Kineococcus endophyticus: one gene and its partner. The protein of the gene in region 1 interacts with the protein of each later gene in a pairwise test. Links are inferred from orthologs where the notes say so. Each region holds a gene or a part of one and is shown in the gene's direction. Other genes may lie near its edges.

Evidence for each region.
Region 2: the proteins of pcrA (region 1) and lpdA interact in binary tests that used the Escherichia coli proteins (3 or more experiments, as listed by UniProt). The link is inferred for Kineococcus endophyticus from one-to-one orthologs.

What each region holds. Positions count from the first base shown.
Region 1 is NZ_JBFNQN010000003.1:351,326-365,720, forward strand. Bases 4,673-7,738 are described here. They hold pcrA (DNA helicase PcrA), read left to right. Parts: upstream 4,673-5,056; coding sequence 5,057-7,420; downstream 7,421-7,738. Other genes in these bases: AB1207_RS05955 (TetR/AcrR family transcriptional regulator), read right to left, coding at 4,673-4,929; AB1207_RS05965 (alpha/beta fold hydrolase), read right to left, coding at 7,396-7,738. Outside these bases: AB1207_RS05945 (bifunctional metallophosphatase/5'-nucleotidase), read left to right, coding at 1-1,874; AB1207_RS05950 (MMPL family transporter), read right to left, coding at 2,116-4,329; more of AB1207_RS05955, read right to left, coding at 4,333-4,672; more of AB1207_RS05965, read right to left, coding at 7,739-8,148; AB1207_RS05970 (nitrilase-related carbon-nitrogen hydrolase), read left to right, coding at 8,205-9,053; AB1207_RS05975 (alpha-L-fucosidase), read right to left, coding at 9,043-10,464; AB1207_RS05980 (MurR/RpiR family transcriptional regulator), read right to left, coding at 10,461-11,363; AB1207_RS05985 (sugar isomerase domain-containing protein), read left to right, coding at 11,598-12,377; ngcE (N-acetylglucosamine/diacetylchitobiose ABC transporter substrate-binding protein), read left to right, coding at 12,413-13,819; AB1207_RS05995 (carbohydrate ABC transporter permease), read left to right, coding at 13,816-14,395. UniProt on the Escherichia coli protein: A helicase with DNA-dependent ATPase activity. Unwinds DNA duplexes with 3'-5' polarity. Translocates on single-stranded DNA with 3'-5' polarity. Initiates unwinding more efficiently from a nicked substrate than double-stranded DNA.
Region 2 is NZ_JBFNQN010000001.1:301,889-316,163, reverse strand. What follows is about bases 5,553-8,498. They hold lpdA (dihydrolipoyl dehydrogenase), read left to right. Parts: upstream 5,553-6,308; coding sequence 6,309-7,688; downstream 7,689-8,498. Other genes in these bases: sucB (2-oxoglutarate dehydrogenase, E2 component, dihydrolipoamide succinyltransferase), read left to right, coding at 7,758-8,498; AB1207_RS01500 (hypothetical protein), read left to right, coding at 5,695-6,072. In the rest of the region: acetaldehyde dehydrogenase ExaC, read right to left, coding at 1-439; AB1207_RS01520 (GAF domain-containing protein), read right to left, coding at 538-1,800; AB1207_RS01515 (nicotinate-nucleotide--dimethylbenzimidazole phosphoribosyltransferase), read left to right, coding at 2,000-3,172; AB1207_RS01510 (GNAT family N-acetyltransferase), read right to left, coding at 3,124-3,837; AB1207_RS01505 (leucyl aminopeptidase), read left to right, coding at 3,860-5,362; more of sucB, read left to right, coding at 8,499-9,617; AB1207_RS01485 (TIGR01777 family oxidoreductase), read left to right, coding at 9,697-10,587; AB1207_RS01480 (protein kinase domain-containing protein), read right to left, coding at 10,612-12,501; AB1207_RS01475 (NAD(P)/FAD-dependent oxidoreductase), read left to right, coding at 12,570-13,898; AB1207_RS01470 (Type 1 glutamine amidotransferase-like domain-containing protein), read left to right, coding at 13,888-14,275. UniProt on the Escherichia coli protein: Lipoamide dehydrogenase is a component of the glycine cleavage system as well as of the alpha-ketoacid dehydrogenase complexes.

The sequences.
Region 1 (14,395 bases):
CAGCGACTCCGGGTCAGGTGCCGGACGTCCTCCCGGCCCCGGCCGCCGGGACGACCCGCATCCAGATCGGGGCGTTCAACGACTTCCACGGCCGTCTGGAGTCGCCCGAGGAGACGGACGACGGGGCCCCGATCGGTGGCGCGGCGCAACTCGCCGGGGTGTTCGACGCGATGCGCGCGAAGAACCCCAACACCGTCGTGGTCTCGGCCGGCGACAACATCGGCGCCTCGACGTTCACGTCGTTCATCCAGCAGGACGCCCCGACGATCGCCGCGCTCAACGCCATGGGCGTCGCCGTCTCGGCCGCCGGGAACCACGAGTTCGACCGCGGCTACTCCGACCTCGTCGACCGGATCGGCGTGCAGGGCAAGCCGGGTGCGAACGGGGCGAACCCCCTCGCGGCGTTCCCCTACCTCGCCGCGAACGTGCTGAAGGCCGACGGGACCCACGCGCTGCCGTCGTTCGCGACGACCGACGTCGGTGGGGTCCGCGTGGGTTTCGTCGGCGTCGTGACGCAGCAGACGGCGAGCCTCGTCGCCCCGGCCGGCATCCAGGGGCTGCAGTTCACCGACCCCGTGGCCGCCGCGAACGCCGTCGCCGCGCAGCTGTCCGACGGGAACACCGCCAACGACGAGGCGGACGTGATCGTCCTCCTCGCGCACGAGGGGTCGTCGGGCACCGACTGCGCCACCGTCGGGACGCAGGGCGCGTTCGGGAAGATCGTGCAGGAGTCGAGCGCGCAGATCGACGCGATCGTCTCCGGGCACACCCACCTGCGCTACGACTGCGCCTTCGGAGTCGCTGGGCGCACCGTCCAGCGCCCCGTGGTCTCCGCGGAGAGCTACTCCACGGCCGTCGACAACCTCGTCCTCGACGTGGACACGACGTCGCGCGACGTGGTCGCCGCCGGCCACCAGGTCCTGCCGGTCGAGGGTTTCACCCCGAACCCGCAGGTCCAGGAGATCGTCGACGACGCCGTGGCCTACGCCGACGACCGAGGCAAGCAGCCGGTGGGTTCCATCACCGCGGACATCACCCGCGCGTTCTCCGGTGAGGACGACGACCGCGGCAAGCAGTCGCCGCTGGGGAACCTCGTCGCCGACGCGCAGCTGCAGCAGACGGAGGCCGCGGGCGCCCAGATCGCGCTGGAGAACCCCGGCGGGTTGCGGGCGGACCTGCTGTACGCGCAGTCCGGAGCCGAGGGCGACGGGGTCGTCACGTACGCCGAAGCCGCGGCGGTGCAGCCGTTCGCGAACTCGGTCGTCACGATGACCCTCACCGGTGCGCAGGTCCGCCAGGTCCTCGAGGAGCAGTGGCAGCCGGCGGGTTCCTCGCGGCCGTTCCTCGCCCTCGGCCTGTCGAAGGGTCTCTTCTTCACCTACGACGAGGCCGCTCCCGCGGGCCAGCGGATCCGTTCCGTGACCCTCGACGGTGCTGAGGTCGACCCGGCCGCGCAGTACCGCGTCACGGTGAACAGCTTCCTGGCCTCCGGCGGGGACAACTTCACGACGCTGGCGGAGGGCACCGACCGCGCCGAACTCGGCAAGACCGACCTCGAGGCGTTCACGGCCTACCTCGGCCTGCCCGAGAACCAGCGCCTCACACCGGACACCGAGCTGCGCTACGCCCCCGCCGCCGCGGCACCGGCCCCGGTCCCGACGACTCCGGCGCCGACCGCGCCGGCCCAGACGGCACCTGCCGCCGCGCCGGCGCCGAGCAGGACCCCGACGCAGCGTCCGTCGCGGACGGCCGCGGCGCAGCCGGGGTCGCTGGCGAACACCGGAGCGGACGTCGCGCCCTGGCTCGCGGCCGGTGCGGCTCTCGTCCTGGCCGGCGGGCTGCTGCTGACGGCCGCGCGACGCCGGGCGTCCTGACGAGGAGGCTGGTCGCCCCGAGCGTCGCCTCTCGGCGAGTGGCCGCTCGTAGCGGCTGGAGTTGAGGCCCGGGGACACGTACCGGGGCGACCAGTCCTCACAACCATCGGCACCCGGGGAGCATTCCTGGAGCCCCACCTCGACCCCTCGTCCCGCGTGGAAAACACACTTTCCGCCCTCAGAACACGTGTTCCAAGGGCGGAAAGAGTGTTTTCCACGAAGGTGGGTGACGGGCGGTGGCTCAGTGCGTCGGGGCGGGGGCGGCGGGGCGCTCGCCGGCGGGGTCGCGCCGCTCGAGGGCCGCGCCCTCGACGTCCAGCACCGGCAGCCAGCGCAGCCACCGCGGCAGCCACCAGGCCGCCCGGCCGAGCAGCGACAGGGCCGCGGGCACCGCGATCATCCGGACGACGACGGCGTCGGCGAGGATCCCGACGGCCAGGGCGAACGCGATGGGCTTGATCGTCGCGTCGCCCTCGGGGACGAACCCGGCGAAGACGGCGAACATGATCGCTGCGGCCGCGACGACGACGGGTGCCGCCTGCCGGAACCCCGTCCGCACCGCCTGCAGCGGTTGCGCCCCGTGGGCGTGCGCCTCGTGCATCCGCGAGACGAGGAACACCTGGTAGTCCATCGCGAGGCCGAAGAGGATCCCGACGACGATGATCGGCGCCAGGCTCAGCAGCGGCCCCGTGGTGTCGGCGTGGACGAGCTGCTTGAGCCAGCCCCACTGGAAAACCGCGGTGGTGGCGCCCAGCGAGGCGCCGATCGTCAGGAGGAACCCGAGGACCCCGACGACGGGGACGAGGATCGAGCGGAACACGAGCACGAGCAGCACGAACGCGAGGCCGACGACCAGCACGAGGTAGACCGGCAGCGCGTCCGACAGCGTGGCGTTGACGTCGACGCTCACGGCCGTCTGACCCGTCACGTACGCCGGCGTGCTCGAGCCGTCCTCGCGGATGAGGTCGCGCATGCGGTGCACGAGGTCGGTCGTCGCCGCGGCGTCGGGGGCGGTCGTCGGGATGACCGTCACGAGGGCGGCCCGCCCGTCGGCGCTCGGGACGGCGGGGGTGGCGAGGGCGACGCCGTCGAGGCGGGCGAGCTCGGTGGTCAGCTCACCGCCGCGGGCCACGGCGTCCGCGCCGCGGGTCAGGACGAGCAGCGGACCGCTCACCCCGGCGCCGAAGCGGTCGGACAGGATCGCCTGCGCCTTCTCCTGGGTGCTGCCGTCCGGCCACGAGGTGGCCAGGCTCGTCTGCATCGAGGCGACGGGGATCGAGACGGCGCCGAGCGCGACGACCGCGGCGACCAGGCTCAGCCAGCGCCGGCCGGTGACGAGGCGGCTCCAGCCGCCGAAGAACCCGCGACCGGCGGGGTCGGGCTCGGCCGGCGGGACGGCGGTGTGCTTGCCGCTCTCGTGGGCCAGGGCCCGGCGGGCCGCGCGCGGCAGGGCGCGCAGGCCCACGACGCCCAGGGCGGCGGGGACCAGCGTGAGGGCCACGAGGACGGCGACGACGACGGTCGCGGCGGCCGCGACACCCATCTCGGTGAGGAAGGGGATGCCCGCCACCGCGAGGCCGGCGAGGGCGATGACGACCGTGGTCCCGGCCGTCAGGACGGCCGACCCGGCGGTGCCGACGGCGAGCGGGACGGCCTCGGCGACCGACCTGCCGGCCAGCAGCTCGTGCCGGAAGCGCGTGACGATGAAGAGCGCGTAGTCGATCCCGACGGCCAGGCCGAGCATGACCGCGAGGATCGGGGTCGTGGACTGCAGGTCGACGAAACCGGTGAGGGTCGTGATGCCGAGAGCCCCGATGCCGACGCCGACGACGGCCGTCAGCAGGTTCATGCCCGCCGCGACGAGGGAGCCGTAGGTGATGGCGAGCACGACGAGCGCGACGACGACGCCGAGCACCTCGGCCGCCCCGCCGATCGTCGCGACGCCCTGCGTGGCGGTCCCGGTGACCTCGGCCGTCAGGCCCGAACCGCGGGCGTCGTCGACGGCGCGCAGGAGCGCCTGCCGCTGCGCGTCGGTGACCTCCGGCGGGGCGACCCCGTAGGAGACGGTGCTGTAGGCGGCGCGCAGGTCGGGGGAGACGACGGGGTTCTGCGGGTCCAGCGGGTTGCTCGCCCCGCGCGCGCCGGGCAGGGCGTTCAGCGCCTGCACGACGCCCGCGACCTTGGCGGCGTTCTCGGGCGCGGTGATCTGCTGGCCGGCGGGGACCTGGAGGACGACCTGCGCGGACGCGCCGTCGGCGGTGTCCCCGAACTCCTGGCCGATGAGGCGCAGGGCGGTCGTCGACTCCTGGCCGGGGATCTCGAAGGTGCTCACGGTCTTGCCGGACAGGGTGGCCGCGCCGACGCCTCCGAGGGCGAGGAGCAGCACCCAGACCGCGATCACGAGGCCGCGGAACCGGAAGGACCCCCGGCCGAGGCGGTGCAGGAAGGTGGCCATCGGTCAGTTCTCCGTCTCGTGGGGGTGCGCGTCGGGGTGGCCGAGCGCGCCGAGGGCGGCGGCGACGAGGTCGTCGGCCAGGTCGGTCGTGGGGACCTCGCAGAAGGCGAGAGACGTGACGGCCAGGCCGCCGACGGCGCTCGTGATGCGCACGGCCCGGGTGACCTCGGCCGGCGTCGGTTCCGTCCCGGGGGTGGGCACCGTGGCGCCGAAGGCGCGGAAGAGGACCTCGCCGAGGACGTCGAGGCGTTCGCCGGTCAGGACGCCCTGGCTGATCGAGGTCAGCATGAAGGAGACGAGACCGGGGCGGCTGGCCGCCAGGGCCACCAGCGCCTCCAGCACCCGCCGGTCCCGCGCGGAGCCGGCCGGGGTGCCGTCGACGGCGGCCGCGACGGCCTCGAAGTGGTCGACGGTGTGGGCGATGGTCGCCTCCGCGATCGCCTCCTTCGTCGGGAAGCGGTGCAGCAGGCCGGTCTTGGAGTAGCCGACGGCGTCCGCGATGCGCTGGACGGACGTCTGCTCGAGGCCGTGCCGGGCGAACAGCGCGGCCGCCGCGTCGAGGATCTCCTCGTCGATCTGTTCCTTCGTCAGCCGTGGCATGGGACCAGTGTAGACCGGGATGGACCGGAGTGGTCCATCGAGGACCGGATCGGACCAACGGCCGGGCGCCGCGGTGTGCCCGTTCGCGGCGGGGTCTGTCCGAAGGGAGGCCTACCCTTGACGGACGATGAGCACACTCTTCGACGACCTCCCCTTCGGCGGCCCCTCCGGTCCCGGCGGCGGGCGGGGCGACACGGGTCCCGCCGTGCTCGCCGACACCTCCGCGGCCCGGCGACCGCGGCGCCCGGGGCTGGACCCCGCGGCGCTCGTCGCGGGCCTGAACCCCCAGCAGCGCCAGGCCGTCGTGCACGCCGGGTCCCCCCTGCTCATCGTCGCCGGGGCCGGCTCGGGCAAGACGCGCGTGCTGACGCACCGCATCGCGCACCTGCTCGCCGAGGGGCGGGCGAGCGCGGGGCAGGTCCTCGCGATCACCTTCACCAACAAGGCCGCGGCCGAGATGCGCGAGCGCGTCGCGGCCCTCGTCGGCGACGTCGTCGGCATGGGCGCGCGCAGCATGTGGGTCTCGACGTTCCACTCCGCCTGCGTCCGGATCCTGCGGCGCGAGGCCCAGCACCTCGGCATGCGCACGTCGTTCTCGATCTACGACTCCGCCGACTCCCAGCGGCTCATGGCGATGGTCGGCCGCGAGCTGGAGCTGGACCCGAAGAAGCACGCGCCGCGCGCGATGTCGGCGATGGTCTCGAACCTCAAGAACGAGCTGGTCGACGAGGACACCTTCTTCGACCGCGCGCACTCCGGCGAGGGCACCGAGACCGAGAAGGTCCTCGCGCGCGCCTACCGGACGTACCAGCAGCGGCTGCGCCAGGCCAACGCCATGGACTTCGACGACCTCATCATGTCGACCGTCCACCTGCTGCAGGCGTTCCCGGACGTGGCCGAGCACTACCGCCGCCGGTTCCGGCACGTCCTGGTCGACGAGTACCAGGACACCAACCACGCGCAGTACGTGCTGGTGAAGGAACTCGTCGGCACGGAGGAGGGCAACGTCCCGCGGGGCGAGCTGACGGTCGTCGGCGACGCCGACCAGTCGATCTACGCCTTCCGCGGCGCGACGATCCGCAACATCGTCGAGTTCGAGCAGGACTACCCCGACGCCACGACGATCCTGCTGGAGCAGAACTACCGCTCGACGCAGAACATCCTCACGGCGGCCAACGAGGTCATCAAGGTCAACGAGGACCGCCGCCCCAAGAACCTGTGGACCGCCTCGGGCGCAGGGGAGAAGATCATCGGCTACGTCGCCGACGACGAGCACGACGAGGCCGCCTTCGTCGCCGAGGAGGTCGACCGCCTCCACGACCACGAGGACGTGAAGTACAAGGACGTCGCGGTCTTCTACCGGACGAACGCCCAGTCCCGGTCGCTGGAGGAGGTGTTCATCCGCACCGGTCTGCCCTACAAGGTGGTCGGTGGGACGCGCTTCTACGAGCGCAAGGAGATCAAGGACGCCGTCGCGTACCTGCGCGTCCTGGACAACCCCGACGACACCGTCAACCTGCGCCGCGTGCTCAACACCCCCAAGCGCGGCATCGGCGAACGGGCCGAGGCCTCGATCGTCGTCCTGGCCGAACGCGAGCGCATCGGCTTCGGCGCCGCCCTGGACCGGGCCGACGAGGCCATCGGGCTCGTCTCCCGTTCCCTCAACGCCATCAAGGGGTTCGCCCAGCTCATCGCCGACCTGCGCACGCTGGCCGAGTCCGGGGCGTCCCCGGCCGTCGTGCTGGAGGCGGTCCTGGAGCAGACGGGGTACCTCGCCGAACTGCGCGCCAGCGCCGACCCGCAGGACGAGTCGCGCGTCGAGAACCTCTCCGAACTCGTCGCCGTCGCCGAGGAGTTCGCCGAGGACAACCCCGAGGGCACGCTGTCGGACTTCCTCGAGCGCGTCTCCCTCGTGGCCGACGCCGACCAGATCCCGGCCGGTGCCGAGGACGACGGCGTCGTCACCCTCATGACGCTGCACACGGCCAAGGGCCTGGAGTTCCCCGTCGTGTTCCTCACGGGCATGGAGGACGGGACGTTCCCGCACCAGCGCTCGCTGGGGGATCCCGACCAGCTCGCCGAGGAACGCCGGCTCGCCTACGTCGGGCTCACCCGCGCTCGGGAACGGCTCTACCTGTCCCGCTCGGCCGTGCGCAGCGCGTGGGGGGCGCCGCAGCAGTACCCGCCGTCCCGGTTCCTCGACGAGGTCCCGCCGACGCTGCTGGACTGGAAGCGCGGGGAGTCGACGTACCAGAACGTCTCCTCGCCGTCGGCGGCTTCGCGCGTCTCGCAACGCCCGGGCGTGCGCTCTGCGGGCAACCGCCCCGTCATCGCGCTGAACCCGGGGGACCGGGTGACCCACGACTCCTTCGGCCTCGGCACCGTCGTGCGGGTCGAGGGCGAGGGGGACAAGACCATCGCGCACATCGACTTCCGCACCGAGGGCACCAAGCGGTTGCTGCTGCGCTACGCGCCGGTCGAGAAGCTCTGACGGATCGCGGCCGCCACCTCGGCGGGCCGTTCCAGCGGGAGCAGGTGGCCCGCGCCCCGCAGGGTGGTGAACTCCGCCCGTGGGTACACGGCGCCGTTGAGCTCCCGCTGCGCCTGCGGGCCCAGGTCCCCGTCGGCACCTCCGGCGAGGACCAGCGCGGGGACGTCGAGCCGGCCCACCCGGTCCGACCAGTCCTCGCGGCTGCCGTGCTGCAGCCACGCCCGCCAGGCGGCGGGGTCGGTGCGCCGCAGGTCCTCGCGCGCCAGGGCGTCGAGGGTGGGGTCCAGCGGGTCGCCGGTGTTCGCGTCGAGGAACTCGCCGACGGCCGCTCCGCCGAGCGGGCCGTCAGCGGCCCAGCCGAGCATCGTGCTCCGGCGGTCCTCCGCCATCGGCTCCGGTGACGGCGGGGACGCGGCGAGCAGCACGACCCCCGCCGGCCGTTCGTGCGGTGCCAGTCCCGCGGCGACGACGGTGGCGACCTTCCCGCCCATGCTGTGACCGAGCAGCAGCCACCGCCCCCGGTCCCGTCCGGTCAGCTGGTCGAGGACCCACCTCGCCATCGCCTCGACCGACGTGCCCGGGTCCAGCGGCGCCCCGCCGAACCCCGGGAGGTCCAGGGCCACCAGGTCGAACCCCGGCGCCAGCTCGCGCGCCAGCGGTCGGAAGGAACGGGAACTCATCCCGAGGGCGTGCAGGCAGACGATCGTCGTGGAGGTGGTGGTGCTCACGAGGGCATCGTCTCCGTTCCCGTCCGGTCCCGCCCGCGCTGCGGCATCCTGACGGGATGAGCACGACCTCCCCGCTGCCCGAGGTGGACGTCGCCGTCTGCCAGGTCGCCCTCGCCGTCGGGGACCCCGACGGCAACCTCGCCCGCGGCCTCGCCGCGGCGGAGGACGCGGCCCGCCGGGGCGCGCGCATCGTCGTCCTGCCCGAACTCCTGCGCAGCGGTTACGTCTTCGTCTCCGCCCAGGAGGCCGAGGACCTCGCCGAACCCGCCGACGGCCCGACCGCCGCCGCGTTCACCGACCTCGCCCGCCGGTACGACCTCGTCGTCGCGGTCGGGTTCGCCGAGCTCGACGCCGACCGGTCCCTGCGCAACAGCGCCCTGCTGCTGGACGGCAGCGGGATCCGGACGGTCTACCGCAAGGCGCACCTGTGGGACGGCGAGAAGGACGTGTTCGTCCCCGGTGACGAGCTGCCCGAGGTGGTCGCGACGCCGTGGGGCCGGCTGGCGCTCGCCGTCTGCTACGACCTGGGGTTCGTGGAGTGGATGCGGCTCATCGGCCTCGCCGGTGCCGACCTCGTGTGCGCGCCGACGAACTGGCCCGGTCCGCCGCGCGGCGAGGGCCGCCCGATGGAGGTCGTGCACGTCCAGGCCGCCGCGTCGGCGAACCGGATGTTCGTCGCCGCCTGCGACCGGACCGGGGCCGAGCGCGGCGTGACGTGGGTCGGTGGTTCGGCGGTCGTCGGACCCGACGGGCGCCCGTTCGTCGAGGCACCGGCCGGTGCGGGGGAGCACGTCCTGCTCGCGCGCTGCCGGCTCGGGCTGGCGCGCGAGAAGAGCACGTCGGCGCGCAACGGCGTGCACGCCGACCGGCGTCCCGAGCTCTACGCGGGACTGCTCACGCGCTGACGACGCGGACACCGGTCAGAGCCGGCCGTGCGCGGAACTCCTCCAGCACCACCTCGACGTGGTCGGCGAGCACGTCGGGCACGTCGAGGATCCGCAGGTGCCCGACGACCCCGGCCCCACCGCGCCAGACGACCTCGCCAGCGCGGGACAGCACGACGGAGAACCGCTCGATCCGCTGGCTGTGGGCGATGTCCTCCCACAGGTCGACCGAGCGCACCGGGAACGCCGAGGGGAACCGCAGGCCCAGGCGCGGACGGTCGTCGTCCGGGGACCAGGGGGACCGTCCCTCGACGGGCGCCCCGGCGAGGTCGACGGGTCCGTCCTCGTCGCCGACGACGGCTTCCCCCGCACGGTCGCCCTCGACGTGCCGGCGCACGAGGTCGCCGAGCCCCGCCAGGGCCGCGACGTCGGGGTCGGCGATCCGGCCGGTCGCCGCGGGCGGCACGTTGAGCAGGAAGCAGGAGTTCCCGCCGACGGCCGCGCGCCACAGGTCGAACAACTCCGCCGCGGGGCGCACCCGGTCGTCCTCGGCGGGGTGGTGGAACCAGCCCGGTCGCACGGACGTGTTGACCTCGGCCGGGTACCAGACGCACTCCCCGGCGTACCCGGCCAGCGCGGCCCGGCTGCCGAGGTCCTCCTCGTCCGAGCGCACGCGGCGGGAGAACTCCCCGTCGTCGGCCTGCTGGGAACGGCTGGCCGTGCCCTCGGCGTCCCGCAGTTCGTGCGGCACGACGCTCCACTCGTCGCGGCGGGTGTGGCCTGCCTCGTTCCCGCACCAGCGGACGTCCGGCCCGCACACGCTGACGACCGCCTCCGGTTGCAGCGCACGGACGACGCGCACGTAGCGGTCCCAGTCGTACAGCTGCCGGCGGCCGTCGGGGCCTTCGCCGTTGGCGCCGTCGAGCCAGACGCAGAACACGTCGCCGTACCCCGTGAGGAGTTCGGTGAGCTGGGCGACGAAGTAGTCGTCGTAGTCCCGGCCCGAGCCGTAGCGCGGGTCCGTGCGGTCCCACGGGGAGAGGTAGACGCCTAAGGCCAGACCGGCTGCGGCGCAGGCCTGCGACACCTCGGCGACGAGGTCGCCGCGGCCGCCGCGCCAGGGGCTGGCCGCGACGGAGTGGGCGGTGTGGGCGCTGGGCCACAGGCAGAACCCGTCGTGGTGCTTGGCGGTGAGGACCACCCCGCGCATCCCGGCAGCGGCCAGCGCAGCGACCCACTCGCCGGCGTCGACGTCCGGCGGGTCGAACAGCGCGGGGTCCTCGTGACCCAGGCCCCACTCCCGGTCGGTGACGGTGTTCATGCCGAAGTGGACGAACCCGTAGAACTCCAGCGCCTGCCAGCGCAGCTGACGCGCCGACGGGCGGACGTGGGCGAGGTACCGCAGGTCCGGCTCGCGGGTGCCGTCGCTCACCGGGCCCGCCGCCGGGCCGGGCGCACCGCGTGCTGGGCGGGGATGTGGTCGGTGAGGGCGCGGGCGGCGCTGGCGCGGGCGAACGTCAACTGCGCGACCCGGACGTAGAGGCAGTCGACGACGAGGAGCTGAGCGTGCCGGGCGGCGAACGGCCCCTCCCGGTAGGTCGTGCCGCCGGGGGCGACCGTGAGGACGACGTCCGCGAGCTGGGCCAGCGCCGACGTCGGGTCCCCGGTCACGGCGACGGTCGTGGCGCCGCGCCGCGCAGCCAGCTCGGTGGGTTCGACGACCTCGCGGGTCGCGCCGGAGAACGAGATGGCGATGGCGACGTCCGCGGGGGTGAGCAGCGCCGCCGACGTGCTCGCGGCGTGGACCTCGGTCCAGTTCCGCACCGGGACGCCGATGCCGAACAGGCGGGCGTCGGTCTCGGCCGCCATCGCGGCGCTGCCGCCCACGCCGTACACGTCGACGCGGTGCGCGCGCGCGACCGCCTGCGCCGCGCGCTCCACGGCGTCGAGGTCGAGGCGGCGCGCGGTGTCCTGCAGGCTGCGCACGTCGGCGGCGGCGACGACGGCGGCGACGCGGTCGAGGTCGTCGTCGGGGGCGATCTCCGGCCCGATCTCGGCCGACCCCCAGACGGACCCGCCGCCGTCCTTGCGTCCCTGTTCGCGGGCCATCCAGCGCACGAGGCCCTGGTACCCGTCGAGACCGATGGTCTGGCAGAACCGCGTGACGGCGGCCTGGGACGTGCCGGCCCGGCGCGCGAGCTCGGTGGCCGAGCACTCCTCGACGCTCTCGGGGGACTCCAGCACGAAGTCGGCCACCTTGCGCAGGGAAGGGGGCAGGTCGGCCCGGACCGCCTCGATGCGCTGCGCCGGGTCGAGGGTTTCGACGCCCATCCGGACTCCTCCGTCAGAGTGGATGACTCATCCAGCTGACGCAGGCTAGCACTGCGACCACGCTGCGTGCGGTCCCCGGCGGGACCGGAAAGCCCTTCCAGGAGGGGGCCGCGAGCGCAACGAGAACGCAACACGAACGCAACACGGCGATCCCTTGACAGGCCCTCTCGACCGAGTGAAACATTCATGCAACCAGCAACGACGCGGTGAATCGACGACTCAAGGAGAGATGCTGTGCCCCCCTTCGCCGACCGGTTCGCCGGCCACGTCGCCCAGTTCGGCACCGAGGTGCGGGACCGCCTCGACCGCCTCTCGACGCTGGCCACCTCCGGCGGTCTCGACGAGGCCGTGGGCCTGCTCGCGGACTGCATCGCCGCCGGCGGGGTCGTCCAGGCGTTCGGCACCGGGCACTCGGAGGCCTTCGCCATGGAGGTCGCCGGACGTGCCGGCGGGCTCATCCCCACGAACAAGGTCGCCCTGCGCGACGCCGCCCTCCTCGGCGAGCACGAGATCGCGGAACTGACGGGTGAACCCCCGCTGGAACGCGACCCGAACATCGCCCAGGACGTCTTCGCCACCGTCGTCCGCGACCCCCGCGACGTCTTCGTCATCGCCTCGAACTCCGGCGTCAACGGGTCGGTCGTCGGTCTGGCGCTGCTGGCCAAGGAGAACGGCCACAAGGTCATCGCGGTGACGAGCCTGGAGCACACGCTGGCGGTGGAACCCAAGCACCCCAGCGGCAAGCGGCTCTCCGAGATCGCCGACGTCGTCATCGACAACCTCGCCCCCTACGGCGACGCGACCCTGACGGGCGTGTCCGACGTCGCGGTCGGTTCCGTGTCGTCGCTCACCGCGGCGTTCGTCGCGCAACTGCTGACCATCGGCACCGTGACGGCCCTCGCCGAACGGGGCGAGGACGCCCCGCTCTACGTGTCGGCGAACGTGCCCGGCGGTCACGACCGGAACAAGGCCATCGAGGCCCGCTACGGCGACCGCCTGCGCCGCAGCGCCTGAACAGCATCCCGCCCGTCCACCCGGAAGGAACCACCGTGAGCGAGTCCACCACCCTGCAGCGCCGACGTTTCCTGGGACTGGTCCTGGCCGGGACCCTCGTGCCCGCCGCCACCGCGGCCTGCGCCGCCTCCGGCGGGAACGAGGACTCCGGCGACTCCGGTCCCACCGGGGAGGTCAGCGAGCAGAACCCGTTCGGCGTCGCGAAGGGGGCGGCCGTCGACGCCGTCATCTTCGACGGCGGCTACGGCACCGACTACGTCTCCTTCGCGGCCGCGAAGTACGCCGACCTGCACGACGGCGGAAAGCTGACGGTGTCGCCCTCGACCCAGATCGCGCAGGAGCTGCAGCCCCGCTTCGTCGGCGGCAACCCGCCGGACCTGCTCGACAACTCCGGCGCGAACGCCATCGGCCTGGCGACGATCGCCGCGCAGCTCGAGGACCTCACCCCGCTCACCAAGGCCAAGAACACCGACGGCGACGTCATCGCCGACACCCTCTACCCGGGGATGCTCGACGACGGCACCTACGACGGCCGCCTCGTGCAGCTGAACTACGTCCTCACCGTCTACGGCCTCTGGTACTCCAAGTCCCTGTTCGACGCCAACGGCTGGAAGGCCCCCGCCACCTGGGACGACGCCCTGGCCCTCGGCGCCTCCGCCAAGGAGAAGGGCAAGTACCTCTTCTGCTGGGGCAAGGAGGCCGCGTCGTACTACCTCACGCTGGCCGTCGACTCGGCCGTCAAGGAGGGCGGGGACGAGGTGCGCGTCGCCCTCGGCAACCTCGAGGCGAACGCGTGGAGCCATCCCGCGGTCCAGGCCGTGTTCGGGAAGATGTCCGAGGCCGTCAAGGCCGGCTACTTCCGGCCCGGTGGCGCCGGCACCCAGTTCACCGCGGCCCAGGCCCAGTGGAGCCAGGCGCAGGAGGCGATCCTGTACCCGTCGGGTTCGTGGATCGAGAACGAGATGAAGTCCCAGACCGCCCCCGACTTCCAGATGACGGGCGCGCCGCCGCCCTCGGTGACCTCCGGTGCCGCCATGCCGGCCACCGCCTTCCACGCCAGCGCGGGCGAGCCGTTCGTCGTCCCGAGCAAGGGGAAGAACAAGGCCGGCGGCATGGAGGTCCTGCGGATCATGCTGTCGAAGGAGGCGGCGACGAACTTCGCCAAGACGAAGCTGTCCTCCACCGTCGTCAAGGACACCGTGCCGGAGGACGCCTTCGGCTCGACCGCGCTGGCCTCGCAGATCGCCATGCTGAACGCGGCGGGGGAGGACACCTACACGTTCAACTTCAACGACGTGTACGGGTTCACGAGCCAGAACAACGTGCTCTGGAACGGGTTCCTGTCCGGCCAGCTCGACGTCGCCGGTCTCACCAGCGGCCTGCAGCAGCAGTTCGACCAGACCCGCGAGGACTCCAGCATCGTCAAGGTCAAGGTGTCGTGAGCGCGCTGCCCGGCACCCCGACCCGCGTCACCGGCCGGGGGGCCTCCCGCCCCCCGGCGGCGACGCGGAAGCGGTGGACGTTCGACCGGGTCAGCCTCGTGGTCGTCTTCCTCGGGGTGCCGGTCGCGCTCTACCTGCTGTTCGTCCTCTACCCCTTCACGCAGGCGGCGTGGTACTCCCTCACCTCCTGGTCGGGGTTCACCTCGACGCAGGAGTTCATCGGGCTGGAGAACTACCAGCGGCTGCTGACCGACGGGCTCTTCCTCCAGGCGGTCGGCAACAGCCTCGTCCTGCTGCTCGTCGTGCCCGCGGTGACCCTGGTCCTGAGCTTCGCCCTCGCCTGCCTGCTGACGTTCGGCGGCTCCTCGACCGGGGCCGTCCGCGGGCTGTCGGGCTCGTCGTTCTACCGCGTCGTGTCGTTCTTCCCCTACGTCGTGCCGGCCATCGTCGTCGGCATCATCTTCGGGCGGGTCTACGACCCCAGCGCGGGGCTGCTCAACGGGGTCCTCACGGGCCTGGGGCTCGGCAGGTTCAAGGACTTCGCGTGGCTGGGCGAGCCCTCGACCGCGCTGTGGG
Region 2 (14,275 bases), on another replicon or contig:
TGTCGTCGTCGATCTGGGAGATCCCGCCCTCCTGGGCGCGGACGACCCCGGCGAAGTACCGCAGGTGGTCCACGACGAGGGGCAGGTCGGCGGCGAGGCACTCGCGGACGGGTTTGCCGTTGTCCCACGACTCGGCGACGGCCAGCTTCTCGAGGTTCGCCTCGATGCGGTCGGCGATGCGGTTCAGGACGAGGGCGCGTTCGGCGACGGACGTCCGGCCCCAGGCGGGGGCGGCGGCGTGCGCGGCGTCGAGGGCGCGTTCGATGTCGGCGGCCGTGCCGCGGGCGACCTCGGTGAACGTCTGGCCGTTGACGGGACTGGGGTTCTCGAAGTACTGGCCCTCGGCGGGGGCGACGCGTTCGCCGCCGATCCAGTGGTCGTAGCGGTCGGCGTACTCGACGACGCTCCCGGCGCGTCCGGGTGCCTCGTAGACCGGCATGGGAGACCTCCACGGTGAGGGGACGACGACTGCTCCGTCGCCGTGGCCCCACCCTGCGCCCGCGGGCGTTGCAACGCCGTTGCACCTCCCGGCCAGGGTCAGCCGCGCAGCCGCTCCCAGCGGGCCAGCGCCTCCGCGCGGCCGGGGTCACCGGGACCCAACCGCGCGACGAGGTCGCGGGCGACGACGACGTCGCGGCGACCGGCCTCGGTGCGCGAGAACTCCAGCAGGGCGCGGTCGTCGTCGCCCTCCAGGACGGCCGAGCGCAGCTCCAGGAGCAGCTCCTCGCGCAGGTCGCGGACCCCCGGCGCGTCCGATCCCGGCAGCAGGTCCCCCGACCAGTCCGCGACGGCCTCGCGGACCCGTCCGGCCCGCAGCGCGGTGCGCACGTCGAGCGCGTCGCAGCGCAGCTCCCCGACGACCCGGTAGGGCGCCGGCGACAGGTCCAGGCCACCGTGCGTGCGGTCGCGCAGGACCGCCCGCAGGCGGTGGACCTCGGCGCGCACCGAGACGGGGGCGAGGTCGCGCTCGTCGAGCTCGGCCGCGAGCTGCGCGGCGGACAGCCCCGACGCCGGCGCGAGGGCCAGGAGGAGCAGGACCTCGCTGTGCCGCAACGACAACGGACGGGTCTGACCTCCGGCCGTGAGCGTCGGCGCGGGCCCGAGGACCGACAGGCGGGGTGTCGTGGGCGTCGGTGCGGCCACCCCGGGCGCGAGCCGGCGCCGCAGGGCCACCACCCGCAGCTCGGCCTCCACGGCCCCGACGGCGGCCTGCACGAACTCCAGGGCCCGCTCGCGGCCGAGGTCGTCGCCCCCGGTGAGGTCCAGGACGCCGAGGACCTCACCGGTCAGGGGGTGGCGGACCGGGGCCGCCGAACAGCTCCACCCCGCCACGGCCGTGGCGTAGTGCTCCCCCTGGCTCACCCGGACGGGTCGTCCCAGGGCCAGCGCCGTGCCGGGCGCGTTGGTGCCGGCGACGTCCTCGCTCCAGCGGGCGCCCTCGGTGAAGGCCATCCGGTCGGCGGCCCGCCGCAGACCCGCGTCGCCCTCCACCCACAGCAGCGTCCCGTCGGCGTCGCTGACGGCCATGAGGACGGGCACGCCCAGGGGCTCGGCCAGGAGCAGCCGGCGGGCGGTCGGCAGCACGGCGGCCAGCGGGTGCGCCTCGCGACGGGCGCGCAGGTCGGAGGGGTCGGCCACGACGGGCGGGGCGACGCGGTCGGGGTCCAGGCCCGTGCGCCGGGCGCGCCACCAGGAGGAGGAGACGAGCTCACGGGCTCCGGGCAGCGGTGTGCCCACCGCGGTACCGGCCGTCCGGGCCAGCCAGTCCTCGCGCGCCCCGGTCGACTCCCCCGACGTCATCCCCCGACCTCCCCCCGGGGCCGTCCTCGGGCCCGGGTGCGTTCACGGTAGGCGGGGCGCTCCGGCGCGACAACCCTGTCCGTGTGCGACCCGCCGGACGGTGGGCGCACCGCCACCGGGACGAGCGGGTGGGACCATGCCGGGGCACACGCGGACCCTTCCCCGCACCACGCCCCGCCCCCGTCCACGAGGAGTCCCGATGACCGACGGCCCGCGGCCGTTGAACCTGCGCGAGATCGCGGAGGGCCTGCGCTCCCCGCACACCTCCGAGGCGCGGCCGCGCCGGGTGGCGCCCCTGCTCCCGGCCTCCCGCGCCGACGAGCTCGCGCGGTGGCTGGCCGGGACGCAGGACCGGGACGTCGCCGCGCCGCTGGACCGCGTCCGCCTCGTCGTCTTCGCCGGCGACCACGGTGTCGCGGCGCGCGGCATCTCCCGCCTGGAACCGGGCTGGACCGCCTCCGCCGTCCGCGACCTGGTCGCCGGGCGCGGACCCGTCGCCACCCTGGCCGCGCAGGTCGGCGCGCACGTCGAGGTGCACGCCCTGGGTGTGGACTGGGGCGCGGACGGACCCGTGGACGTCCCGGCCTCCGTCCTGACCGGGGCCCTGCACCCCTCCGGCGACGTCGCCCGCGAGGACGCCCTGACCGAGGCCGAGGTCGAGGCGGCCGTGCGGACGGGCGCCGAGGTGGCCGACGCCGCCGTCGACGCCGGCGTGGACCTGCTCGTGCTGGGCGACCTGGGGGTCGGCGCCACGGCGGTCGCCTCGACGCTCGTGGCCGTCTGCCTGCGCAAGGGCGCGGTCGACGTCGTGGGCCGCGGCAGCGGGATCGACGACGACGCCTGGATGCGCAAGACCGCCGCCGTGCGCGACGCCGTCCGCCGCGGCCGCAAGCTGGCGACGCGGCCGACCGCCGTCCTGCAGGCCGTCGGCAGCGCCGACGTCGCGGCGGCCGTCGGGTTCCTGCTCCGCTCGGCCGCCCGCCGCACCCCCGTCCTGCTCGACGGCAGCCTCGGGATCGCGGCGGCCCTGCTGGCCTCCCGCGGGGTCCCGGGTGCGGAGAAGTGGTGGCAGCTGGGGGCCTCGACGGCCGAACCGGCGCAGGCCCTGGCCGCCGAGCGGCTCAAGCTGCCGCCCGTGCTCGAGCTCGGCGCCGGGCGCGGGGGCGGGGCCGGTGCCCTCGCCGCCGTCGGGGTGCTGCGGGCGGCGCAGACGCTCGCCGCGGCCGACGAGGCGGACCTGCCGCCGCTGCCGGACCCGGAACCCGAGCCCGAGCCGGAATCAGAACCCGAGATCGAGCCCGAGCCCGAGGCCGCCCCGGAGGCTCAGACCGAGGCCGCCCCCGACGAGGACAGCGCCCGCCCGAACGTGTGACCGGTGGCCGAGCGGTCCAGCTCGATGAACCCGGTGCGGCGGTAGAACTCCACCGCACCGGGGTTGGCCGCCGAGACCCCCAGGTGCACGCCCGGGGACCCCGCGGCGGCCAGCTGGGCGCACAGCCGGTCGACGAGCCGCCGGCCGAGCCCGCGCCCCTGCAGCCGCGGCAGCAGGTCGACGTGCAGGTGCGAGGGGTACCGCGGTGACTGCTGCGAGGAGTCGTCCGCCCACAGCGGGTCCGGCCGCACGCCCTCGTGGACGATCCGCAGGAGCCACTCGTCGTAGGTGCCGGCGAACCCGTCCTCCGGGCGCGGGTACCGGCGGCGCAGCGGCGGCCACCAGTGCTCCTCGCGCCAGGCCTCGAACCGGGCCGTGTCGAGGCAGCCCAGCACGTAGCCCGCCGGGCCCTCCTCGTCGAGGACGAGGGTGCCGAAGGAGGCGCCGTCGACGCCGTAGGCGTGGGCGTAGGGCGCGGCGTACACGTCACCGAGCAGGTCGGGGAAGGCCGTGCGGGCGCTCGCGTCGGCGCCGCTGTCCCCCGTCAGCCGGCACAGGACCGACAGCACCGGGGCGTCGTCGGGCACGACGGGCCGCCACCGGACCCCCGGGACGACCTCCGGCCCGGTCCCGTCCGCCCCACCCTCGTCCCCGGCTGCTCGCACACGGTCACGTTAGGGTGCCCGGGTGCCGCGTCTCCTCCTCAGCAGCAAGTCGGTCAAGAGCGTGTCGGTGGACGCCCTGGTGCTCGGGCTGACGCCCGCCGCGCCGGGTGCGAAGGCCACCGCGCCCGTCCTGCTGGGGGGTGAGGACCTCCCCCGGGCGACCCGCTCCGCCCTCGTCGACGCCGCCGTCGCCATCGGCGCCACCGGGGCGGCCGGTCAGGTCCACCTCGTGCCGGGCGTCGCGGGACTGGGCACCGGTCTCGTCGCCCTCACGGGCGTGGGGGCCTCCCCCGACGCCGAGGCGCTGCGCCGCGCGACCGGTGCGGCCATCCGCGCGCTCGCCGGGCACCGCCGCGTGGCGCTGGGCCTGCCGGTGGCGGACGCCACGGCGGCCGCGGCCCTCGCCGAGGGCGCGGCCCTGGGCGCCTACGCCTTCACCCGCTACCGCGCCGCGACCCGCGAACCCGTCGCCGAGGTGACGCTGCTCGTCGACAAGCCGCGGGACAAGGCGCTGCGCGCGGCGCTCGACCGCGCCGGCGTGGTGGCCGCGGCCGTGCACACCGCTCGCGACCTCATCAACACCGCCCCCGCGGACCTCGCGCCCGCCGACCTCGCCGACGCCGCCGTGCAGGCGGCCGCCGGCACCGGGTTGACGGTGCGCGTGCTGGACGAGGAGGCGCTGGCGGCCGGCGGCTACGGCGGCATCCTCGGCGTCGGCCAGGGCTCCTCGCGCCCGCCGCGCCTGGTGGTCCTCGAGCACGCCCCGGCGCGCGCCAAGGGCCACCTCGCCTTCGTCGGCAAGGGCATCACGTTCGACTCCGGCGGCCTGTCGATCAAGCCGGCGGCCGGCATGGAGACCATGAAGAGCGACATGTCGGGGGCGGCGGCCGTCCTCGCCGCGGTGCGCGCCGTCGCCGAGCTGGACCTGCCCGTGAAGGTGACCGGCTGGCTGGCCGTCGCCGAGAACATGCCGTCGGGCACGGCGATCCGCCCCTCCGACGTCCTGACGATGTTCGGCGGGACGACGGTCGAGGTCCTCAACACCGACGCCGAGGGCCGCCTCGTCCTCGGCGACGCCCTCGTCGCCGCGTCCGCCGAGCAGCCGGACGCCGTCGTCGACGTCGCCACCCTCACGGGTGCGCAGGTCGTCGCGCTGGGCAACCGGGTCTCGGGCGTCATGGGCAACGACGACGCGTTCCGCACCGCGCTGCTCGCCGCGGCCGACCGGGCCGGGGAGTCGTTCTGGCCCATGCCGCTGCCCGATGAGCTGCGCGCGACGCTGGACTCCCCCGTCGCGGACCTGGCCAACATCGGCGACCGGGCCGGCGGGATGCTCGTGGCCGCCGTCTTCCTGCGCGAGTTCGTCGGCAGCACGCCGGCGGGGACGCCGATCCCGTGGGCGCACCTGGACATCGCCGGTCCCGCCTTCGCGACGGGCGAGCCGTGGGGCTACACGCACCGCGGTGGGACCGGCGTCGCCGTGCGCACCCTCGTGGCGCTCGCCGAGGACCACGCGCGGCGCTGAGGAGGGCCGTTTCCGGACGTCCCCCGGAAGGGGGACGTCCATTCTCCGGAAGGCCGGCCGCAGGAATGCGCGAGGGCGCCGTGGAAGTGATCACCTGGGATCGTTTTCCGACGCCGAGTCGTTGCGTCGCACGATGTTCATCCCGCATTCTTTCCGGCGTGGTGACGGGACTGCTCCAGACGGGTGATCCTCTTCCTTCTGATGTCCTACACGGTGAGCAACTAGCTATATGCTCACCGTGACGGCCTAGTTCGGGGGCGTCACTTCCGACCGGTTCGGTTCTCTCAACCAGACACCCCGGTGTGCACCGGGGCACACGTCACGGAGGCACCATGTCCACGCGCCAGACCACGTCCACCCGCGGTTCCCTGCAGCGCCTCGCGCGCACCGCGGCCCTGTCGCTGACCGCGGCCGCCGTCATCGCCGGCGGCGGTCTCGGTGCGGCGGCGTCGGCGTCGGCCGCCCCGTCCGCCACCGTGACGGTGACGAAGTCGGCGCCCGGCCTCAAGGGTTCCTCCGACACCCAGCGCAAGGAGTCCTCGACCGACCGCAAGGAGTCGTCGACGGACCGCAAGGAGTCCTCCACCAACCGCAAGGAGAGCTCGACCGACCGCAAGGAGTCCTCGACCAACCGCAAGGAGTCGACGGTCACCCGCAAGGAGAGCACGGTCGAGCGCAAGGAGTCCTGGACCGCCGAGAAGGAGCGCTGAGCGCACCGGACCGAAGGCTCGACACCCCCCGACACGAGCTGGTCGGACGGCACCTCCCCACCACGGGGAGGTGCCGTTCCTGCGTTCGGCGGGCCCACGCCCGGACCACCCGTCGGCAGGGCACGCGCCAGGACGCACCTGGGCGCAGCGCGACGCCCCCCTCGCGCTCCGGCGGGGGCGTGGTGAGAGGATCACGAGGAGCAGTCACCAGCACAAGCCGACCTCAGGAGCATTTCGTGGCAGGTGCCGCCGGGCAGGAGTACGACGTCGTCATCCTCGGGGGAGGCAGTGGGGGCTACGCCGCCGCCCTGCGGGCCGCCGAGCTGGGGCTGTCCGTGGCCCTCGTGGAGAAGGACCTCCTGGGAGGGACGTGCCTGCACCGCGGGTGCATCCCGACCAAGGCGCTGCTGCACGCGGCCGAGGTCGCGGACACGGCACGTGAGTCGGAGACGTTCGGCGTGCGCGCCAGCTTCGACTCCGTCGACATGGCGGGCGTCAACAAGTACAAGGACGGGATCATCTCCCGCCTCCACAAGGGCTTGCAGGGGCTCGTGAAGTCCCGCAAGGTCGAGCTGGTCGCCGGCACGGGCAAGCTCGTGGCCAAGAACACCGTCGAGGTCGACGGCACCCGCTACGTCGGGAAGAACGTCGTCCTGGCCTCCGGTTCCTACTCCCGCAGCCTGCCCGGTCTCGAGATCGGCGGCCGGGTCATGACGAGCGAGCAGGCGCTCGCGCTCGACACCGTCCCCGAGCGCGTCGTCGTCCTCGGCGGCGGCGTCATCGGCGTGGAGTTCGCCAGCGTCTGGCGCTCCTTCGGCGCCGACGTCACGATCGTCGAGGCCCTGCCCCACCTCGTCCCGCTTGAGGACGAGGCCGCGAGCAAGGCGCTCGAGCGCGCGTTCCGCAAGCGCGGCATCACGTTCTCCCTCGGCGTGCGCTTCGCGGGCGTCGAGCAGTCCGACACCGGCGTCGTCGTGAAGCTGGAGGACGGCAAGACCTTCGAGGCCGACCTCATGCTCGTCGCCGTCGGCCGCGGCCCGAACACCGCCGGCCTCGGCTACGAGGAGCAGGGCATCACGATGGACCGCGGGTTCGTCCTCACCGACGAGCGGCTGCGCACGAACGTCGAGGGCGTGTACGCCGTCGGCGACATCGTCCCCGGTCTGCAGCTGGCCCACCGCGGCTTCGCCCAGGGCATCTTCGTCGCCGAGGACATCGCCGGCCTGGACCCCAAGCCCGTCGACGAGCTCGGCATCCCCAAGGTCACCTACTGCGAGCCCGAGGTCGCCTCCGTGGGCCTCACCGAGGCCAAGGCGCGCGAGAAGTACGGGGACGTCGACGTCCTGGAGTACAACCTCGGCGGCAACGGCAAGAGCCAGATCCTCGGTACCACCGGTTTCGTGAAGCTGGTGCGGCAGAAGGACGGTCCCGTCGTGGGCGTCCACATGGTCGGCTCCCGCATGAGCGAGCAGGTCGGCGAGGCCCAGCTCATCGTGAACTGGGAGGCCTACCCGCAGGACGTGGCGGAGCTCGTCCACACGCACCCGACGCAGAACGAGGCCGTCGGCGAGGCCTTCCTCGCGCTGGCCGGCAAGCCCCTGCACTCGCACGCGTAGCCGACCGACCACCCTGAACCCGCGGCGTCTCCCAGGCGCCGGAGACCGTCCGTGAGGAGAACCGAACAGATGTCGAACTCGGTGCAGATGCCCGCTCTCGGCGAGAGCGTGACCGAGGGCACCGTCACGCGGTGGCTGAAGCAGGTCGGCGACACGGTCGCCGTCGACGAGCCGCTGCTGGAGGTGTCCACCGACAAGGTCGACACCGAGATCCCCTCGCCCGTGGCCGGGGTGCTCCTGGAGATCCTCGTCCCCGAGGACGAGACCGCCGAGGTGGGCGCGGACCTCGCCCGCATCGGTGAGGAGTCCGAGCAGGGCGGCGGTTCCGGTGGCGGCTCCGGCGACGCGGCCCCCGCGCAGCAGGAGTCCCCCACCCCGCCCTCGACGCAGGACGCGCAGTCCGCCCCGGAGTCGGCGCAGGAACCCGACCCCGAGCAGCCGCCGGCCGCGGCCGCCGCGCCGAGCTCCGGCGGTTCCGGCCAGGCCGTGCAGATGCCCGCGCTGGGCGAGTCCGTCACCGAGGGCACCGTCACGCGCTGGCTCAAGGCCGTCGGCGACAGCGTCGAGGTCGACGAGCCGCTGCTGGAGGTCTCGACCGACAAGGTCGACACCGAGATCCCCTCCCCCGTGGCCGGCACGCTGCTGGAGATCCTCGTGGGCGAGGACGAGACGGCCGAGGTGGGCGCCGACCTCGCCCGCATCGGTGACGCCTCGGCCCAGAGCGCCCCCGCCCCGCAGGAGAGCCCGGCCCAGGAGGCCCCCCAGCAGGAGGCCCCGGCGCAGGAGGGCACGCTCGCCGACGAGGTCGAGGAGCGCCAGGCCGCTGAGAAGCAGGCCGAGGAGTCCACGCAGCCGTCGGCCGGCTCCTCCGGTGAGCCCGCCGCGGCGCCGGCCCAGCCCGCGCAGCAGTCGCCGTCCGCTCCCGCACCGGCCGCCGAGTCCTCGGCACCGTCGAGTGCGCAGGCCGGCGCGCAGTCCACGGGGGGCAGCACCTACGTGACGCCGCTCGTGCGCAAGCTCGCCAAGGACCTCGGTGTGGACCTGTCCTCCCTCACGGGGACGGGCGTCGGCGGCCGCATCCGCAAGCAGGACGTGCAGGAGGCCGCGGACAAGGCGGCCGAGGCCGCCAAGGCCGCGCAGCAGCAGTCGCAGGCCCCCGCCGCGGCGCCGTCGGCGCCCGCCGCCAAGGCCCCGGCCGTCGAGGTCTCCCCCAAGCGGGGCACGACCGAGAAGATGTCGCGCCTGCGCAAGGTCATCGCCCAGCGGATGAAGGAGTCGCTGCAGAACTCCGCGCAGCTGACCACCGTCATCGAGGTGGACGTCACCAAGGTGGCGCGGCTGCGAGCGCGCGCGAAGGACTCCTTCGCCGCGACCGAGGGCGCGAAGCTGACGTTCCTGCCGTTCTTCGTCAAGGCCGCGGTCGAGGCGCTCAAGCAGCACCCCTCGCTCAACGCCAGCATCGACGGCGAGAACATCGTCTACCACGGCAGCGAGAACATCTCGATGGCCGTGGACACCCCCAAGGGCCTCATCACCCCCGTCATCAAGGACGCGGGCGACCTGAACCTCGGTGGGCTGGCGCGCAAGATCTCCGACCTGGCGGCCCGCACCCGCGCCAGCAAGATCACCCCGGACGACCTGTCCGGCGGCACCTTCACCATCACCAACACCGGCAGCATCGGGGCCCTGTTCGACACCCCGATCCTCAACGCCCCGCAGGTCGCCATCCTCGGCACCGGCGCGCTCGTCAAGCGGCCCGTCGTGCTCACCGACGCCGACGGCCAGGACACGATCGCGGTGCGCTCGATGATGTACCTCGCCCTGTCCTACGACCACCAGATCGTCGACGGGGCCGACGCGGCGCGCTTCCTGCAGACCATCAAGAAGCGCATCGAGGCCGGCGAGTTCGAGGGTGAGCTCGGGCTCTGACCCAGCTCCACCGCAGCCCCGTTCCTGCCGCAGGGACGGGGCTGCTCCCTTTCCCCCACCACCACCTTGGAGTGTGCTCGTGCGCGTCGTCGTCAGCGGGGCCAGCGGTCTCATCGGTCGTCACCTGGTGGCGCACCTGCGGGGAGCGGGGCACGACGTCCTGACGCTCGTGCGCCGGCCCGTGCGCGAGCCGCACCAGGTGCAGTGGGACCCCTCGCGCGGGGAGTTGGACCCCCGCGCCCTCGGGCGCCTGGACGGGGCCGTCAACCTCTCGGGCGCCGGCGTCGGGGACCAGCGCTGGACCGACGACTACAAGCGGACCATCCTCTCCTCGCGGTTGGACACCACGTCCACGCTCGTGGGCGCCCTGCTCCGCCTCGACGAGGCGCCGCAGGTCCTCGTCAACGCCTCCGCCATCGGCGCCTACGGCGACGGCGGTTCGGCGGTCCTGACCGAGGACGCCCCGCGCGGGGACGACTTCCTCGCCGACGTCGTCGCGCAGTGGGAGGGCGCCACCGAACCGGCCTCGGCGGCCGGGGTCCGCGTGGCGCTCGCCCGGACCGGTCTGCTCGCCAACCCCGTCGGCGGGGCCTTCGGGCAGCTCCTGACCCTGTTCAAGCTCGGCCTCGGCGGCCCGCTCGGCAGCGGACGGCAGTGGTGGAGCCCCATCACGATGCCGGACGAGCTCGCGGCACTGGAGTTCCTGCTGACCCGGCCGGTCTCCGGGCCCGCCAACCTGACCTGCCCGGAGCCGGCGACGAACACCGCCCTGACGACGGCGCTCGGGGCGGCCCTGCACCGGCCCTCCCTCGTACCCGCGCCGGGGTTCGCGCTGAAGCTCGTCCTCGGGGAGTTCGCGGGGCAGGTGCTGGCCAGCCAGCGGGTGGTGCCGTCGGTGCTGCTCGAGCACGGCTTCACCTTCCGCCACCCCGACGTCGCCGCGGTGACGGGCTGGCTCGCACGGGCCTGACCACCCACCCCCGTCCGCCGACGGTCACCCGACGGCGCTGACGCGCCACTCCCCCGCGACCCGGTCGAGGGTGAGACGAGAGGTGCGCGCGGCGCCGGCCGGGACGGTCGTCCGTGCCCCGGCGGCCGAGACGACGACGTGCTCCGCCGTGGTCACGTCGGCCTCCAGCACCCATCGGTCGGCCGTGCGCTCCACCTCGCGGACCGCACGGACGTCGAAGGCCAGGGTCTCGAACGTGGTGCCGCTCGCCGCCAGGTCGGCGAGCACCGCCTCGTCGGCCGCCCGGGCCGCGGACCCGGCGACGTCGACACCCGACAGGGCGTCCGCGGACCCCGCCGCCAGCGCCGACGCCCGCCGGTCGGCGAGCACCCCCACGACCGCCGCCGCGTCGTCCCCGCGCAGCACCTCGTCCCCGTGCAGCACTCCGTCCCCGCGCAGCACCTCGTCCCCGCGCAGCACTCCGTCCCCGCGCAGCACCTCGTCCCCGCGCAGCACTCCGTCACCCACTGCTGCCTCGCCACCCGGTGCGTCGTCGCCGGGTGGAGCCTCCACGACGCCGGGAGGGGCGGTGACCGTCGCGGTCTCGGCGGCGGGCGCGGGCGACGGTGCGTCCGCCCGGCCGTGGAGCGCGAGCAGAACGGCGGCTCCCGCCACGACCGGCAGCGCCCCGGCCACGAGGAGCAGCCGTCGCCCCGGCCGCGCGGGACGGACGGCCGCGCGGGAGGCGCCCCGACGGCGGGGGTCGGGCCGGGCGGACGCCCGGCGGGCGGTCGCTCGGCCCGCCGGGCCGGTCGAGGACCCCCGGGACGGGCGCGCGGGCGGCGTGGCGCCCGCACCGTCCCCGAGGTCGGGCGCGGGACCGGGTTCGGGGTCCCCGCCGGCGCCGGCGACCCCGGCACCGGCGAGGCGGTGCGTGACGCCCGGGGGCGCCGGGACGGGACCGGCGGCCGCAGCGGCCGGGACGGGCAGACCGCGCACGGGCCGTGGACGGGCGGCCGCCGCCACGGCGGTGGCGAGCTCACCGGGCGTGGGTCGGCGTGACGGCTTGCGGTGCAACCCCTCGCGCACGGCCGCGAGCAGGGCCCCGGATCCTCCGGCCGGCAGCGCCGCGGCGGCCCGCCGGTGCGCCTGGCGGGCCCCGAACGCACCGGAGGCGACGGGCGTCTCGCCCGTGAGGGCCCACCAGGCGAGCGCCGCGAGGCCGTACACGTCCGAGGCCGCCCCGACGCCCTCCCCCGCGAGCGCCGCGGGATCGGCGAAGCCGGGGGTGCCCAGGACGCTGCCGTGCCGCCGGCCCAGCGCGCGGGCCACGCCCAGGTCCGCGAGCAGCGGCTCCCCCCGAGCGTCCAGCAGGACGTTGCCGGGGGCGACGTCGCCGTGGACGACCCCGGCGGCGTGCAGGTCCTCCAGCGCGGGGCCCAGCACGTGCAGCAGGCCGCTGACCTCCCCCGCCGACAGCCGGCGCCGCTGGGCCAGCACACCGGCGAGCGACCCGCCCGGGGCCAGGTCGAGGACGAGCACCGGCCGGCCCTGCGCGTCGGTCGAGATGTCGTGCACGGCGACGACCCGCGGGTGCCGGACCCGCCGCAGCAGGGCGAGCTCGGCGAGCAGGTCGGGGCCCTCGTCCGGCGCCGGCGCGGCGGTCGCCGACAGCACCTTCAGGGCCCGCTCGACCCCGTCGGTTCCCGTCCCGGCCCACACGACGCCGGACCCACCGGCTCCCAGGAGCCGACCGACGGCGTACCCGTCGACCTCGGGGGCGAGGCGGCGCGGGTCGTCCCCGAGCGCGGAGAGCGCCTCGCGCCGCCACTGCCGCCCCGGACCGGCCGCTGCTGCGCGCGCTCCGGCGGTAGCGGTCGGGGTGGCGCCCAGGGGCCCGGTGGTGGGCCCGGTGAGGGGTTCGGAGACGGTCACCCGGACAGGGTGGCGCACGCGCGGGGACTGCCGCGCTGGTTGTCCACAGGGTCGATACGCTCAGGGGCGTGACCGCTGGCACCTCCCTCGACACCGCCCACCCGCCGACCGCCGTGCGCACGTCCGCGGAGGTGGTCGTCGTGGGCGCGGGCCTGGCCGGCCTCGTCTGCGCGCGCCACCTGCACGCGGCCGGCGTCGACGTCCTGGTCGTCGAGGCCGCCGACACCGTCGGTGGTCGCGTGCGCTCGGAGACCCTCGGCAGCTTCCGCGTCGACCGCGGCTTCCAGCTCCTCAACCCCGCCTACCCCGAGGTGGAGAAGGTCCTCGACCTCGACGCCCTGGACCTGCAGCCGTTCGACGCGGGCGTGGCCGTCCACCGCGGCGGCAGGGTCGCGACGCTGCGCGACCCGCGGCGGCACCCGACGGCGCTGCTGCAGGCGCTGCGCTTCCCGCTCGGGTCGGCAGGTGAGAAGGCGGCCGTGGCCCGGTGGCTGCTCAAGGTGACGTCCGCCGGAGACCTCAAGGACCCGGACTCGGGCTGGTCGGACGGTCTGGACGCCGCTGAGGTGCACGGCGAGCTGCGCTGGTCCGTCCTCGAACCGTTCCTGGCCGGTGTCCTGGGTGAGGTGGACGGGACGACGTCGCGCCGCTTCGTCGACCTGCTCGTGCGCACCTTCCTGCGCGGGACGCCGGGGCTGCCCGCGGGCGGCATGCAAGCCGTCCCCGACCAGCTCGCGGCCGGACTGCCGGCCGGGTCGCTGGCGACGGGGGTCACGGTGCGGCACATCGGGCTGGCTCCCCGGTCCCTCGTCGTGGAGACGGCGGGCGGCGGCATCACCTGCGACGCCATCGTCGTCGCGACCGACGCCCACGCGGCGGGTCACCTCGTGCCCGCGCTCGACGTGCCGGACAGCAACGCGCTGTCGACGTTCTGGTTCGGCGCCCCGTCCTCCCCGGCGCCGGACTCGCGCGCGAAGCTGCTGCACCTCGACGGCGACCGCACCGGTCCGGTCGTCAACACCGCGGTCGTGTCCGCGGTCGCCCCGAGCTACCTGCAGCCGGGGTCGGAGCACCGCGCCCTGGTCAGCGCGCAGGTCCTGGGCGCCGACACCGGCGCCGAGGTGGAGCGTCGCGTCCGCGAGCAGCTGGCCCGCGTCTACGGCGCCCACACGGCCGAGTGGACGCGCGTCGCCGCGCACTCGATCCCGCACGCCCTGCCCGTCGTGGCGCCGCCGTTCGAGGGCTCCCAGCCCGTCGACGTGGGGGACGGCGTCTTCGTCGCGGGCGACCACCGGGAGAACGCCTCCCTGCAGGGTGCTCTCGTCTCCGGGCGCCGCGCGGCCGACGCGGTGCTGACGAAGACGTTCGGGCGCAGCGGTTCCGCGCGTGCCAGCTGAACGCCCGACGATCGTCGCGACGTCCGGCGGCTGGACCCGCCGGGAGCTCGGGGGCGTGGACTGGGCGGGGACGGCTCATCTCGCCGTCCATCTCGCCCGGGTCCCCTCCGGGCGGGCGCCGCGGCTGACGTACCTCGGCACGGCCGGGGGTGACCAGCGGGCGTGGGCTGCGGAGGTGCACGCGGCGGGCAGCCGTGCCGGGTTCCGCACGACCGTCCTGGACCTGTTCCCGATGCCCGGCGTGGCCGACCCGGCCGGGCAGCTCCTGGCCTCGGACGTCGTCTGGGTCGGCGGCGGCTCGGTCGCGAACCTGCTCGCCGTGTGGCGGGTGCACGGCCTCGACGCGGCGTTCCGGGCGGCCTGGGAGGCCGGGGTCG